Regions from separate parts of the Streptomyces sp. NPDC051909 genome, predicted to be linked through region 2. Evidence: riboswitches for the same ligand, from Rfam matches in the RefSeq annotation. Region 2 holds a riboswitch; the other holds the start of a gene.
The links. A riboswitch is a leader RNA that binds a small molecule or an ion and turns the genes downstream of it on or off. The one in region 2 is predicted to bind glycine.
Positions count from the first base shown of each region.

Region 1: it holds a riboswitch for glycine, as region 2 does, so the genes downstream of both, gcvP (aminomethyl-transferring glycine dehydrogenase) here and gcvT (glycine cleavage system aminomethyltransferase GcvT) in region 2, are expected to answer to the same signal.

Region 1 covers NZ_JBFAYA010000011.1:8,782-15,946, forward strand. The annotation lists gene AB0M18_RS18810 (MerR family transcriptional regulator) at 1-257, shown strand, start outside; gene AB0M18_RS18815 (DNA polymerase IV) at 363-1,745, shown strand; gene AB0M18_RS18820 (PRC-barrel domain-containing protein) at 1,788-2,213, opposite strand; glycine riboswitch at 2,277-2,375, shown strand; gene gcvP (aminomethyl-transferring glycine dehydrogenase) at 2,555-5,440, shown strand; gene AB0M18_RS18830 (DUF5999 family protein) at 5,551-5,757, opposite strand; gene AB0M18_RS18835 (hypothetical protein) at 6,065-6,676, opposite strand.
Region 2 covers NZ_JBFAYA010000002.1:146,136-153,300, reverse strand. The annotation lists gene AB0M18_RS03700 (L-serine ammonia-lyase) at 1-364, opposite strand, end outside; gene glyA (serine hydroxymethyltransferase) at 513-1,772, opposite strand; gene gcvH (glycine cleavage system protein GcvH) at 1,797-2,174, opposite strand; gene gcvT (glycine cleavage system aminomethyltransferase GcvT) at 2,299-3,438, opposite strand; glycine riboswitch at 3,609-3,722, opposite strand; gene AB0M18_RS03680 (AAA family ATPase) at 3,889-4,581, shown strand; gene AB0M18_RS03675 (enhanced serine sensitivity protein SseB) at 4,739-5,476, shown strand; gene AB0M18_RS03670 (enhanced serine sensitivity protein SseB C-terminal domain-containing protein) at 5,554-6,345, shown strand; gene AB0M18_RS03665 (ABC transporter substrate-binding protein) at 6,571-7,165, shown strand, end outside.

The DNA.
Region 1 (7,165 bases), on a different contig from region 2:
GGGGTTTCCGCGACCTCGAGCGCATGACGCTGATGAGCGACGGCGCGACCGTCTACGAATGCTCCTCGCCCGACGAGGTCGTCTCGCTGCTCCAGGGCGGGCAGGGCGTCTTCGGCATCGCGGTGGGCGTGGTCTGGCGCGACGTGGAGGCGGCGCTCTCGCAGCTGCACGGCGAGCGGGTCGACACCGGCGAGACCCTGATCGGGCACAACCCTGCGGACGAGCTGGCGCGCCGGCGCCGCGACCGGGCCGTCTGAGCCGCCCCCGTACGTCTTCGGCGTTCCTCCCGTGGCGCCGTCCGGCGACACGGCTCGCACGCTCGTGCGGGCCGATTGTCAGTGGTGTGCGGCAGCATCGGAACCGTGAGAGCCGTGCCCACGATCCTGCATCTCGACATGGATGCCTTCTTCGCCGCTGCCGAGCAGGCGTCGAAGCCCAGCCTGCGCGGAAAACCCGTGGTCGTGGGCGGGCTCGGGCCGCGTGGAGTGGTCGCCACCGCCTCGTACGAGGCCCGGCGCTTCGGTGTGCACTCCGCGATGCCCATGGGGCAGGCGCGGCGGCTCGCGCCGAACGCGGCGTATCTGGTGCCGCGGTTCGCCTTCTACCGGGCGATCAGCGGGCAGGTCATGGAGCTGCTCGGGAGTCTTTCGCCGCTGGTCGAGCCGCTGAGCCTGGACGAGGCCTTCGTCGACCTGGAGGCGGGCGGACTCGCCGAGGACAGCGCGGGCGCGCGGGCGGTGGGGGAGCGGTTGCGGCGGGACATCCTCGCCACGACGGGGCTGACCGGGTCGGTGGGTCTGGCCGGCTCCAAGATGCTCGCGAAGATCGCCTCCGAGGAGGCCAAGCCGGACGGGCTCGTGCTGATAGAGCCGGGGACGGAGCGGGAGCTGCTCGGGCCGCGCTCGGTGCGGATCATCCCCGGCGTCGGCCCGGCCACCGGGGAGCACCTGCGGAGGGCCGGGATCACCACGGTGGCCGAGGTGGTGGAGGCCGGTGAGGACGAGCTCGTACGGCTCCTGGGGCGCGCGCACGGTGCCGGGCTGTACCGGATGGCGCTCGGGCGGGACGACCGGCCGGTGGTGGCGGAGCGGGACACCAAGTCGGTCTCCGTGGAGGACACCTTCGACGTGGACCTGCACGACCGGCTGCGGATCCGCCTGGAGGTGGAGCGGCTCGCGGAGCGCTGTGTGGCGCGGCTGCGGGGCTCCGGGCACTCGGGGCGGACGATCGTCCTGAAGGTGCGGCGCTACGACTTCTCGACGCTGACCCGCTCCGAGACGCTGCGCGGGCCGACGGACGACCCGGTGGTGGTGCGCGAGGCGGCCGGGCGGCTGCTCGACCTGGTCGACACCACGGGCGGCGTGCGGCTGCTCGGGGTGGGCGTGAGCGGGCTCGCCGACTACACGCAGGAGGACCTGTTCGCACAGGCGGAGGCGGAGGCGGGGCACGCGGAGCCCGTACGGGACGAGTCGGCCGAGTCCTCACCCGCGGACGAGCCCGTCGCCGCGCCGCCGACCGCCACGGAGACCGCCGAGCGGCGCTGGGCGCCCGGGCACGACGTGCGGCACGCCGTGCACGGCGCCGGCTGGGTGCAGGGCAGCGGCCTGGGCCGGGTCACGGTCCGCTTCGAGGAACCCGGCTCCGAGCCGGGCCGGGTCCGCACCTTCTCCGTGGACGACCCCGACCTGGAGCCGTCCGACCCGCTGCCCCTTGTCCCGGGCGGTGCGACGGGAGCCGCGGCCTAGCCGCCGTCCAGCCCGCCGCCCGCAGCGGCCGTCAGCGGCCCGTCACGCCTCCTCCTGGCCCGCCAGGCGGCCGAAGTCGCGGGGGCCGGGGTCCTGGGGCGGTGGGGGGAGGGCGAGGCTGTAGTGGCGGTAGAGCTGGAGTTCCTGGTCCGGGGAGAGATGGCGGCCGACGCCGAAGTCGGGGGCGTCCTTGATGAGCGCGCGTTCGTAGGGGACATGGAGGCCGTCGCCCGACAGCTCGCTGGGCTCCAGGGGGACGAACGCGTCCCGGCTGAACAGGCCGGTGCGGACGGCGGCCCATTCGGGGACGCCCGTCGCGTCGTCCAGGTACACCTCGTCCACGGTGCCGATCTTGTGTCCGTTCCGGTCGAACGCCTTGCGGCCGATCAGGCTGCGCGGATCGATGTCGGTCTGCACGGTCCCTCCAACTGGTCGCAACTGCTCTTCAAGCACTACGAAAGTGCACATCTGGGATGTCGGCCACTTGAGCGATGGAAGAAGGAACGGCGCTGGTAGGCTGGCTGTGGCTGTGAACCCCGCGCGGGAGAGTCCTCCGGAGAAGGCTTCCGGAGGCGCCGAAGGAGCAAATCCTCCCCGGAATCTCTCAGGCACCCGTACCGCGCGGACGAGGTCACTCTGGAAAGCAGGGCGGGCGTTCCATGTCTCCCGCCCTCACCGACGGTGAAAGCCGGCCCGCCGCGAGGCACGGCCGGTGAAGCTCTCAGGTTGAGATGACAGAGGGGGAGGCCGTCCGGGCACCAGCGCCGTGGTGCCCCTCGCAGGTCGTGACGACCAGGAGGCCCCCGTACATGACCGCCAACCGCATCCCGCTCTCCGAGCTCGAGCAGGGCATCCCCTTCGAGCAGCGGCACATCGGACCCGACGCCGAGGCGCGGGCCAAGATGCTCGCCCAGGTCGGTTACGGCTCCCTCGACGAGCTCACGGCCGCCGCCGTACCGGACGTCATCAAGAACGCCGAGGCGCTCGCCCTGCCGGCCGCCCGCACCGAGGCCGAGGTCCTGGCCGAGCTGCGCGAGCTCGCCGACCGCAACCAGGTCCTCGCCCCGATGATCGGCCTGGGCTACTACGGCACCTTCACCCCGCCGGTGATCCTGCGCAACGTGATGGAGAACCCGGCCTGGTACACGGCCTACACGCCGTACCAGCCGGAGATCTCGCAGGGCCGCCTGGAGGCGCTGCTCAACTTCCAGACCATGGTCGCCGACCTCACCGGTCTGCCCACCGCCGGCTCCTCGCTGCTCGACGAGGGCACCGCCGCCGCCGAGGCGATGTCGCTGTCCCGCCGCATCGGCAAGGTCAAGAACGGTGTCTTCCTGGTCGACGCGGACGCCCTGCCGCAGACCGTCGCCGTCATCCAGACCCGCGCCGAGCCCGCCGGCGTCGAGGTCGTCGTCGCCGACCTGTCCGCCGGCATCCCGGCCGAGATCGCCGAGCGCGGTGTCTTCGGCGTGCTGCTCCAGTACCCGGGCGCCTCCGGTGCCATCCGCGACATCAAGCCGGTCATCGACCAGGCCCACGAGCTCGGCGCGATCGTCACCGTCGCCGCCGACCTGCTGGCGCTCACCCTGCTCGTCTCGCCGGGCTCCCTCGGCGCCGACATCGCCGTCGGCACCACCCAGCGCTTCGGCGTCCCGCTCGGCTTCGGCGGCCCGCACGCCGGCTACATGGCGGTCCAGGACAAGCACGTCCGCTCGATGCCGGGCCGCCTGGTCGGTGTCTCCGTCGACGCCGACGGCAACAAGGCCTACCGCCTGACCCTGCAGACCCGCGAGCAGCACATCCGCCGCGAGAAGGCCACCAGCAACATCTGTACGGCGCAGGTCCTGCTCGCCGTGATGGCCGGCATGTACGCCGTCTACCACGGCCCCGAGGGCCTCAAGGGCATCGCGCGGCGCACCCACCGCTACGCCGCGATCCTCGCCGCCGGTCTGCGCGCCGGAGGCGTCGAGCTCACCCAGGGCGCCTTCTTCGACACCCTGACCGCCCGTGTGCCGGGCAAGGCCGACGAGGTCGTCGCCGCCGCCCGCGAGGCCGGCGTGAACCTGTACCGCGTCGACGCCGACACCGTCTCCGTCTCCTGCGACGAGACCACCACCCGCGCCCAGCTGGCCGCCGTGTGGACCGCCTTCGGCGTCGAGGCCGACATCGAGGCCCTGGACGCGAGCACCGAGGACGCGCTGCCCGTCGACGCGCTGCGCACCGACGCGTACCTGACCCACCCGGTCTTCCACGCGCACCGCTCCGAGACCGCGATGATGCGCTACCTGCGCAAGCTCGCCGACCGCGACTACGCGCTCGACCGCGGCATGATCCCGCTCGGCTCCTGCACCATGAAGCTGAACGCGGCCACCGAGATGGAGGCGGTGACCTGGCCCGAGTTCGGCCAGATCCACCCCTTCGCCCCGATCGAGCAGGCCCAGGGCTACGCCACGCTCATCACCGAGCTGGAGGAGCGCCTCGCCGAGGTCACCGGCTACGACAAGGTGTCGATCCAGCCGAACGCCGGCTCCCAGGGCGAGCTGGCCGGTCTGCTCGCGGTCCGCGCCTACCACCGCGCCAACGGCGACACCCAGCGCACCGTCTGCCTCATCCCGTCCTCCGCGCACGGCACCAACGCCGCCAGCGCCGCGATGGCCGGCATGAAGATCGTCGTCGTCAAGACCGCCGAGGACGGCGAGGTCGACGTCGCCGACCTGCGCGCCAAGATCGAGCAGTACCGCGACGAGCTCGCCGTGCTGATGATCACCTACCCGTCCACGCACGGTGTGTTCGAGGAGCACGTCGCCGACATCTGCGCCGAGGTCCACGAGGCCGGTGGTCAGGTGTACGTCGACGGCGCCAACCTCAACGCGCTGGTCGGCCTCGCCAAGCCGGGCCACTTCGGCGGCGACGTCTCGCACCTCAACCTGCACAAGACCTTCGCCATCCCGCACGGCGGCGGCGGCCCCGGCGTCGGCCCGGTCGGCGTGCGCGCGCACCTCGCCCCGTACCTGCCGAACCACCCGCTGCAGCCCGCCGCGGGACCGGAGACCGGCGTCGGCCCGATCTCGGCCGCCCCGTGGGGCTCCGCCGGCGTCCTGCCGATCTCCTGGTCGTACGTGCGCCTGATGGGCGGCGAGGGCCTCAAGCGCGCCACCCAGGTCGCGGTGCTCGCGGCGAACTACATCGCCAAGCGCCTGGAGCCGCACTACCCGGTGCTCTACACCGGCCCGGCCGGTCTGGTCGCCCACGAGTGCATCGTCGACCTGCGCCCGCTGTCCAAGGCGACCGGCGTCACCGTCGACGACATCGCCAAGCGCCTGATCGACTACGGCTTCCACGCGCCGACGATGTCCTTCCCGGTGGCCGGCACGCTGATGATCGAGCCCACCGAGTCCGAGGACCTGGCCGAGCTCGACCGCTTCTGCGACACGATGATCGCCATCCGCGCGGAGATCGAGAAGGTCGGCTCCGGCGAGTGGCCGGCCGAGGACAACCCGCTGCACAACGCCCCGCACACCGCGGCGGCGCTGGGCGGCGAGTGGGACCACCCGTACACCCGCGAGGAGGCGGTGTTCCCGGCCGGCGTCTCGGCCACGGACAAGTACTGGCCGCCGGTCCGCCGCATCGACGGCGCCTTCGGCGACCGCAACCTGGTGTGCTCCTGCCCTCCGCTGGAGGAGTACGACAACTGAGCTTGACACGAGGGCCGGCCCGGAGACATTCCGTCTCCGGGCCGGCCCTCGGCGCTCTTCTCGTCGTCTCTCGTCGTCCCTCGTACCGTGCCGCCCCGGCGGTGGCTCCGTCAGGCCGCGGTCGTCACACTGGCCGCCGTCAGCGGGCGGTGCGGGGCGATGATCTGCCCGTCCGGCAGCAGCTCACCGGTGTCCTCGAAGAGCAGGACACCGTTGCACAGCAGACTCCAGCCCTGCTCCGGGTGGTGCGCCACGAGTCGGGCGGCCTCCCGGTCTGCGGAGTCGGCGTTGGGACAGGCAGGCTGGTGCTGGCACATGGGTGGATTCTTTCGCTGCGTCGTGGTGGAAGTCCTGCGGCTCTTCATGGTCATCGCGCCGCCCCCGTCGGTCGGTTCGGTTCCGGTCCCCAGTCTTGCCCTACGGACGGCGTTCCGCAGGTATTTCGCGGCAGCTCGTCCTCTCCCGGGAAGACGCATCACCCGCAGGGGCGGTTCAGGTCAACTGCACCGTCTCTTCGGGGGGGTTCGGGGTGGTCCCAGTGGGCTAGTCCGAACGTGCCCCCTCTCGGACAGCAGTGCGCCCCGGGGGTCCGTGCGGTCCCCGGGGCGCGTGTGCGGTGCGGGCTCAGGCGCCCGCCGCGGAGCCGAGCAGCGGCGGCGGCCCGAGCCGCAGACCGATCACCGGCAGCAGGTCCGCCACCCGGTAGGGGCGGTGGGAGGCGATCCCGGGTGGCGCGGGCGCGAGCGGGACGAGCAGGTCCTCCGGTCCGGGTGCGGTGCTCGCGCCGTCCGAATCGGTGTCCGTGTGCAGCCACAGCGTCAGCATGTACAGCTCCGGCACCGAGAGGAGCCGCGGCTGGTACGGGGTCACCAGTGCCTCGGCCTGCATCAGGGCCCGCTCGGTGGCCGCCACGTAGGGACCTTCGAAGAAGTGCGAGAACGACCAGCCGTCCGGGGTGAGCATCGTGTCGGCGGCGGCGATCGCCCGGTCCCCGTGCCTGATCAGGAAGCGCCAGCCGGCCAGGTGCGTGCGCGGGGGCCGCGGTCCGGCCGCGCCGGCCGCGGGCGGCGCGGCGGCGAGGCCGAGTACATGGACGGGCAGTGGCAGTTCGGGGCTCAGCGGTCCCTGTGCGGCCCGCAGAGCCGGTGTGCGCGCCTCGCTGACCGCCGAGGGCGATCCGAGGGCGGCGAGGACACTGCGGAGAGCCGGCGCGGGGGCCGGGGAGGGTCGGAGCATGATGGGTCGCCTCTCACTCAGGAGACACGGTGAAGCGTGGGCAGGTAACGACGGCGCTGTCAGCGACGGGGCCAGAGAGGGGGGCCATGGGTGCATGGCCGTGCGCCAACACTCTGCCTCGTTCGCGAAGTTTATACGACACGTGTTCACACAGTGTTTCCGCTAGGCGCCGCCGATATTCCTGACAAGGCGTCATCAGGACTTATTCCCCGGTGGATCCGAGGGAATGCCGGACTCCGACGGAACGTCTGCCTGCGGTTTCCCCGTCCGGTGGGGTCGGCCGAATCCCGACCCCCACTGCACCGGCGCGGTGCGGACAATATGACATTGGTATATGTCCATTGCGCTCCGCCCCCGGGATCGGCCGCCGGACAAAGCCGTTCCAGACTATCCGCCGCGACCTCGCTCCCGCAGGCGTTGTCGATCAGCCGACGGGGCATCATCGTCCGTGACGCTCGCGGCCGTCGCGGCGGCCGCCCACTCGGGAGG
Region 2 (7,165 bases):
GCAGCGCCTTGCGGCGGTGCAGGATCAGGTCGTCGTCGAAGGAGAACGGGATCTCGTGCACGCCGAGCAGGCTGATCCGCCCGCTCGCCTTGATCCGCTCGAACTCGTCGTCGGCGGTCTCCACGTTCACCGTGCGCGGCGAGTTGCCCTCCAGACCGAGCAGCACCGCCTTCGGGGTGCCGTGGCCGTGGCCGGTCGCGCCCAGCGAGCCGTACAGCTCCGCCCGTATCGACGCGGTGTGGGCGAGCAGCCCCTCGTTCTTCAGCCGGCGGGCGAACATGCGGGCCGCGCGCATCGGGCCCACCGTGTGGGAGCTCGACGGGCCGATGCCGATCGAGAACAGGTCGAAGACCGAGATGGCCACGGGGGACTCCTTGTGGGGGCTAGACGCCGTTGTCTGCCGGGGTGGTGCAGAAACGCTCAGCATGGGCCGGGGCACCGCGCTCACCTTCCAGTGTGCGCGGTGCCCCGGAGGTTTCGTACGAACGAAGCCGGAACTAAATCGTACGAAATTACTTCAGGCCGGGGTACAGCGGGTGCTTCTCCGCAAGCGCGGTCACCCGGGCCTTCAGTGCCTCGGCGTCGAAGCCGGGCTTCAGCGTCTCGGCGATGACGTCGGCGACCTCGCGGAAGTCCTCGGCCTGGAAGCCGCGGGTGGCGAGGGCCGGCGTGCCGATGCGCAGGCCGGAGGTGACCATCGGCGGGCGCGGGTCGTTCGGAACGGCGTTCCGGTTGACCGTGATGCCCACCTCGTGCAGCCGGTCCTCGGCCTGCTGGCCGTCCAGCTCGCTGTCGCGCAGGTCGACCAGGAGCAGGTGCACGTCGGTGCCGCCGGACAGCACGGACACGCCGTGCTCCTTGACGTCGTCCTGGACCAGGCGCTCGGCGATGATCCGGGCGCCGTCCAGGGTGCGCTGCTGGCGCTCCTTGAACTCCTCCGAGGCCGCGACCTTGAAGGAGACGGCCTTGGCCGCGATCACGTGCTCCAGCGGGCCGCCCTGGAAGCCGGGGAAGACCGAGGAGTTCAGCTTCTTCGCGAACTCCTTCTTCGCCAGGATGATGCCGCCGCGCGGGCCGCCGAGCGTCTTGTGCGTGGTGGAGGTCACCACGTCCGCGTACTCGACCGGGTTCGGGTGCAGACCGGCGGCGACCAGGCCCGCGAAGTGGGCCATGTCGACCCACAGGTAGGCCTCGACCTCGTCGGCGATCCGGCGGAACTCGGCGAAGTCGAGCTGACGCGGGTACGCCGACCAGCCGGCGATGATCACCTTCGGGCGGTGCTCCTTGGCGAGGCGCTCGACCTCGGCCATGTCGACCAGGCCGTTCTCGTCCACGTGGTACGCGACCACGTTGAACTGCTTGCCCGAGAAGTTCAGGCGCATGCCGTGGGTGAGGTGGCCGCCGTGCGCCAGGTCGAGACCGAGGATCGTGTCGCCGGGCTGGGCGATGGCGAACAGCGCGGCCTGGTTGGCGGAGGCGCCGGAGTGCGGCTGCACGTTGGCGTACTCGGCGCCGAACAGGTCCTTGATCCGGTCGATCGCGATCTGCTCGGCCACGTCGACGTGCTCGCAGCCGCCGTAGTAGCGGCGGCCCGGGTAGCCCTCGGCGTACTTGTTGGTGAGGACGGAGCCCTGGGCCTCCATGACCGCGACCGGAGCGAAGTTCTCCGAGGCGATCATCTCGAGGGTGGACTGCTGACGGCGGAGCTCGGCGTCGACGGCGGCGGCGACGTCCGGGTCCAGCTCGTGGAGAGGGGTGTTCAGAAGCGACATGAATCGATCCCTACGGGGTCTCGGTCAGCCTGCGATGAAGGCGGTGTACTCGTCGGCGGAGAGCAGGTCCTCCGGCTCGTCCGCGATGCGCACCTTGAACAGCCAGCCACCCTCGAACGGCGCCTTGTTGACCAGCTCCGGGTCGTCCACGACGTCCTGGTTGGCCTCGACGACCTCGCCGGTCACGGGGGCGTACAGCTCGCTGACCGACTTGGTCGACTCCAGCTCGCCACAGGACTCGCCCGCGGTGACCGTGTCGCCGACCTCGGGGAGCTGGACGTAGACGATGTCACCGAGGGCGTTGGCCGCGTGCTCGGTGATGCCGACCGTCGCGACGCCGTCCTCGGCGCCCGACAGCCACTCGTGCTCCTTGCTGTAGCGAAGGTTCTGCGGGTTGCTCATGACCTGATTCTCCTGGATGCGGGGAGTGCGGATGTACGGGGGTCTTGCGGGGTGAGACGCGTCCTGAGACGAATGCGTCACGTCGGCGTCCCGCCCGGAGGGGGCGAGGGCTGTCGCCCCATCCTCACTTCTGGCGCTTGTAGAACGGCAGCGCCACGACCGCGTACGGCTCGTGCGTGCCGCGGATGTCGACGCCGACGCCCTCCGTGCCGGGCTCGGCGAAGGCCGCGTCCACGTACGCCATGGCGATGGGCTTGGCCAGCGTCGGGGACGGGGCGCCGGAGGTGATCTCGCCGACGACCTCGCCGTTCGCGACCACCGACATGCCGGCGCGCGGCACCCGGCGGCCCTCGGCGACCAGGCCGACCAGCTTGCGCGGCGGGGCGGACTCGGCGCGCTCGGCGGCCTTCTCCAGCGCCTCGCGGCCGACGAAGCGGCCCTCGTTGGTGGTCTTCTCGAACTTCACGACCCGGCCGAGGCCCGCGTCGAAGGGGGTGAGCGAGGTGTTCAGCTCGTGCCCGTACAGCGGCATGCCCGCCTCCAGGCGCAGCGTGTCACGGCAGGACAGACCGCAGGGGATCAGACCGGCGTCCTTGCCCGCCTCGGTCAGCGCCTGCCACACGCCCTCGGCGTCGGCCGGCTTCAGGAACAGCTCGAAGCCGTCCTCGCCGGTGTAGCCGGTCCGGGCGATCAGCGCGTCCACGCCGGCGACCGTGCCGGGCAGGCCCGCGTAGTACTTCAGACCGTCCAGGTCGGCGTCGGTGAGCTGCTTCAGGATGCCGGGGGACTCCGGGCCCTGGACGGCGATCAGGGCGTACGCGTCGCGGTCGTCGCGGACCTCGGCGTCGAAGCCTTCGGAGCGGGCCACCAGGGCGTCCAGGACGACCTGGGCGTTGGAGGCGTTGGCGACGACCATGTACTCGGAAGACCCGGCCTCGGTCTCGCCCAGGCGGTAGACGATCAGGTCGTCGAGGATGCCGCCGTCCTCCTGGCAGATCATCGTGTAGCGGGCGCGCCCGATGCCCACGGTCGAGATGTTGCCGACCAGGGCGTAGTCCAGGAGCTCCACGGCCTGCGGGCCGGTGACGGTGATCTCGCCCATGTGGGAGAGGTCGAAGAGGCCGGCCTTGGTGCGCACGGCGTTGTGCTCGTCGCGCTCGCTGCCGTATCGCAGCGGCATGTCCCAGCCGGCGAAGTCGGTCATGGTCGCGCCCAGCGAACGATGCAGGGCATCGAGGGCGGTCAGACGGGGGGCAGTGCTCATGGGGTGGCTCCCGGGTCCCAGGCGTGCGGGGCACGACATACATGACGGTGAGGACGATCCTCCCCATCTGTCATGGAACCTGAGAGGTTCACCGAGAGCATCTCGTCACCGAGAGATCGGCTTGCACCTTGGGTGGGGACGCGGCAGGGCGACCCGCTTTTCAGATCTGCCTCATCCACGCGGTACGGGGCCTGAGAGATTCAAGGGAGGTACTTGCTCCTTCGGCGCCCGGGGCGCCCGGCGCGACTGCGCCGGCGGACCCGGGACTCTCCCGCGCGGATTCGAGCGGCCGGTATGCGGTTGTGCGCGCTCGGGCGAGCGCGTGGCGCGCTCATCATTGCACGGCCGATCCGCGCGGCAAATCGCTTGTGCCGCATTACCGTCTCTTTACACTTTGTGGGCAGGGGTCCCGCAGTCCCGTCAGGGGGAGACCCGACAGGGGGAGAAGCGATGACGATCCAGCGCACCGGAGTCCCGGCCGCGGCGACGAACACCGGGATACCGGCCCAGCGGGCGGTCGCCCGGGCCCGGACCCGCGAGCGGGCGCGCAGCAGGCGCCGCGCGCGGCTTCTGCGCGACCTGCGCGAGCGCGGCGGCCGCAGCCCCCGCGCGCTCACCTTCGCCACCGGCGACGTGGTGGTCGTCTCCGGGCTGCCCGGCGCCGGGAAGTCCACCCTGATGGCCCGCGCCGCCGAGGGCCGCGCCATCGACTCCCAGGACACCCGGGAGCGCTGGGAGGCCCGGCTGCCCCGCCTCCTGCCGTACGCGCTCTACCGCCCGCTCGCCCGCCTCGCCCACTACGCGGGCCTGCGCCGCGCCCTGCGCACCGGCGCCGGGGTGATCGTCCACGACTGCGGCACCCAGTCCTGGGTGCGCGGCTGGCTCGCCCGCGACGCCCGGCGCCGAGGGGCCGCGATGCACCTGATCCTGCTCGACGTCGACCCGGACACCGCCCGGGCCGGCCAGCGCGACCGGGGCCGCGGCGTCTCCGCGTACGCCTTCGCCCGCCACCGCCGCGCCGTCGCCCGGCTGGTCCGCACCGCCGAGGCCGGCACCCTGCCGGCGGGCTGCTCCTCGGTCACCCTGCTCGACCGGGACGCCGCCGGCGCCCTGCGGAAGATCGCCTTCCGGGACCTCCCGTGACGCACTCCGCACCCTTTTCGGTCACGGACGCCGCTCTGCGCCATTAGGGTGCCTAGGGTCCGTCCGGTGGGTCAGGACCGGACGGACCCAACCGCACCATGTGCGGAAGCCGGGGTGCGCCGGGAGCCGGGAGACCGGGAAGGGGACGAAGAGGACCGTGGACGTGACGTGGCCGGGCAACGAGCTCGAGGAAGTGCTGGCCGCCTCCCTCGGCAACCCCTCCGCCGGCGGGCGCCTGGTCGAGGTGCTCGGGCGCAGCCCCGTCTGGGTGCCGCTGCCCAACGGCGGCGGACCCGAGAGCCGTGACCTGGACCTGCCCACCATGGAGATCGACGGCGCCGCCTACGTGCCCGTCTTCAGCTCCGAGCAGCAGTTCCTCGCCGTCGCCGGCGAGCACATGTCGTACACGATCGCTCCCGCCCGTGACTTCGCCCGCGGTCTGCCGCCGCAGCTCGGCATCGCCGTCAACCCCGGCGGCACCGTCGGCGTTCCGCTGCCCCCGCCCGCCGTCGCCGAGCTCTGCCGCACCGGCCGCACCGCTCTCGACGGGCCGGCCAGCGGCGGCCGGGTGCGGCTCTTCGAGCCCGACTGGCAGGACGACCCGGTCGACTTCCTCGCCGCCGCCTCCGCCGAGTTCGAGGCCACCGGCGTCGTCGCCGTCGCCCGCCGTGTCCTCGCCAGCGTCGAGGGCACCGAGCCCGCGCTCTTCGTCGGCGTCGAGCTCACCGGACCCGAGGCCGACCGGAACGCCCCGCTCGACGCCCTCGGCCGCGCCCTCGGCCGGGTCGAGGTCGCCTGGCCGGTCAACCTCATCCTGCTCGACGTGGCCCAGGACCCGGTCGGCGACTGGATGCTGGACAAGGTGCGCCCCTTCTACCAGCGCGCCGCCGTGTGACGGACCCCTGTTTAAGCTGAACTCAGTCAGCTGAACCCATTCAAGTGAGCCTTACGACAAGAGGGGCGGGACCCACGGTGAGCGCGTCAGGCACCGCCGCGACCGGACAGGTCGAGCACATGCTGCGCCAGGTGGCACCCGGGCGCCACGACGCCTACGAGCAGCTGCTGCGCGCCCTCGCCGGCTCCGAGGTCCGGATGCTGCTCTGGCAGGGCGCGGCGGGCTCGCCCGACGCCCAGTACGGCAACATGGAGGTCGACGGCTACGGCTACGCGCCGTGCGTCACCTCCGCCCAGGAGCTCGCCGCCTCCGGCTGGACCCGCGGCCACGAACTCGTCTCCGGGCTTGAGATCGCCCGCGCCCTCTACCCCGACCGCTGGGGCATCTGGCTCAATCCGCACGCCCCCGGCGGCGGCGTCGGCATCCCCTGGGCCGATCTGCGGCGCATCGCCACCGGCCTGGACCGGATGCCCGCGGGCCCGCTGCGGCTCTCCGAGCCCGCCCTGGAGATCCCGCAGTTCTACGCCCTGCTCACGCAGAACGCGCACCGCACCTCCGCCGTCCGCTCGCTGCGCCGCGCCTGGGTGCAGCCCGCGCTCGGCTCGCCGTACCTGGCGATCGGCCTCGACCTGTACGACTCCTCGCCGGCCTCCGTCGAGGCCGTGCGGGCGATGATGCACCAGACCGTCGCCGCCGTCCCCGACGGACTGCCGGTCTCCACGGTGGCCATGTCCGACACGTACGACCCGGTCGCGATGTGGCTGCACGCCCACGCCCGTCCGTTCTACGACCGTGACGCGCACGCCGCGGGCGGCGGCGCCGCGTCTCACCAGTCGGGATACGGCTACCCGCCGGCGCGGCACGCCTGAGTGCTTCCAGCCACTTTGTCAACCCGGCGGCGAAATCCCTTTCCGAGCTGAGGTTTTGGCTCCGCTTGCGGGTGACGCGGCGGCTCTGTCCCGCATCCGCCCGATTTGCCAACTGTCCGGGTCTCAGCTTGATATCACCGCTATGCGGACTGTTCTCTGCCGCGTCACTCGCCAGTAGCGTTCGGCCGGTCAGACCGACCAACATGGCGACCCAGGGGTGGACCCATGCGAATATTCACGTCCCGGTCAGCCCGGGCTTTGACGGCGGCCCTCGCGGTCGGCCTCATCGCCACCGGCTGCGCGAGCGAGCGGGGCAAGGACGGGGACAAGGACGGCGCCAAGGACACGTTCGTGTTCGGTGCCCCCGGTGACCCGGCCTCCCTCGACCCGGCTCTCGCCTCCGACGGCGAGACCTTCCGCGTCACCCGGCAGGCCTTCGAGGCCCTGCTGGAGCACGAGTCCGGCGGCAGCAAGCTGGTCGGCGGTCTCGCCGAGAAGTGGTCCAGCAACCCTGCGGGCACGGTCTGGACGTTCGGCATCCGCCAGGGCGTGAAGTTCCACGACGGCGAGAAGCTCGACGCCGCCGCCGTCTGCGCGAACTACGACTACTGGTTCAACTGGAAGGGCACGTACCAGTCCAGCGCGGTCTCCTACTACTGGCAGACCATCATGGGCGGGTTCGCGAAGAACGAGGACAAGGAAACCCCGAAGGCCAACTACAAGTCCTGCACCGTCAAGGACGCGAACACGGCCGTCATCGAGGTCTTCGAGCCCTCCGCCAACCTTCCGGGCGGCTTCTCCCTGCAGGCCCTCGCGATCC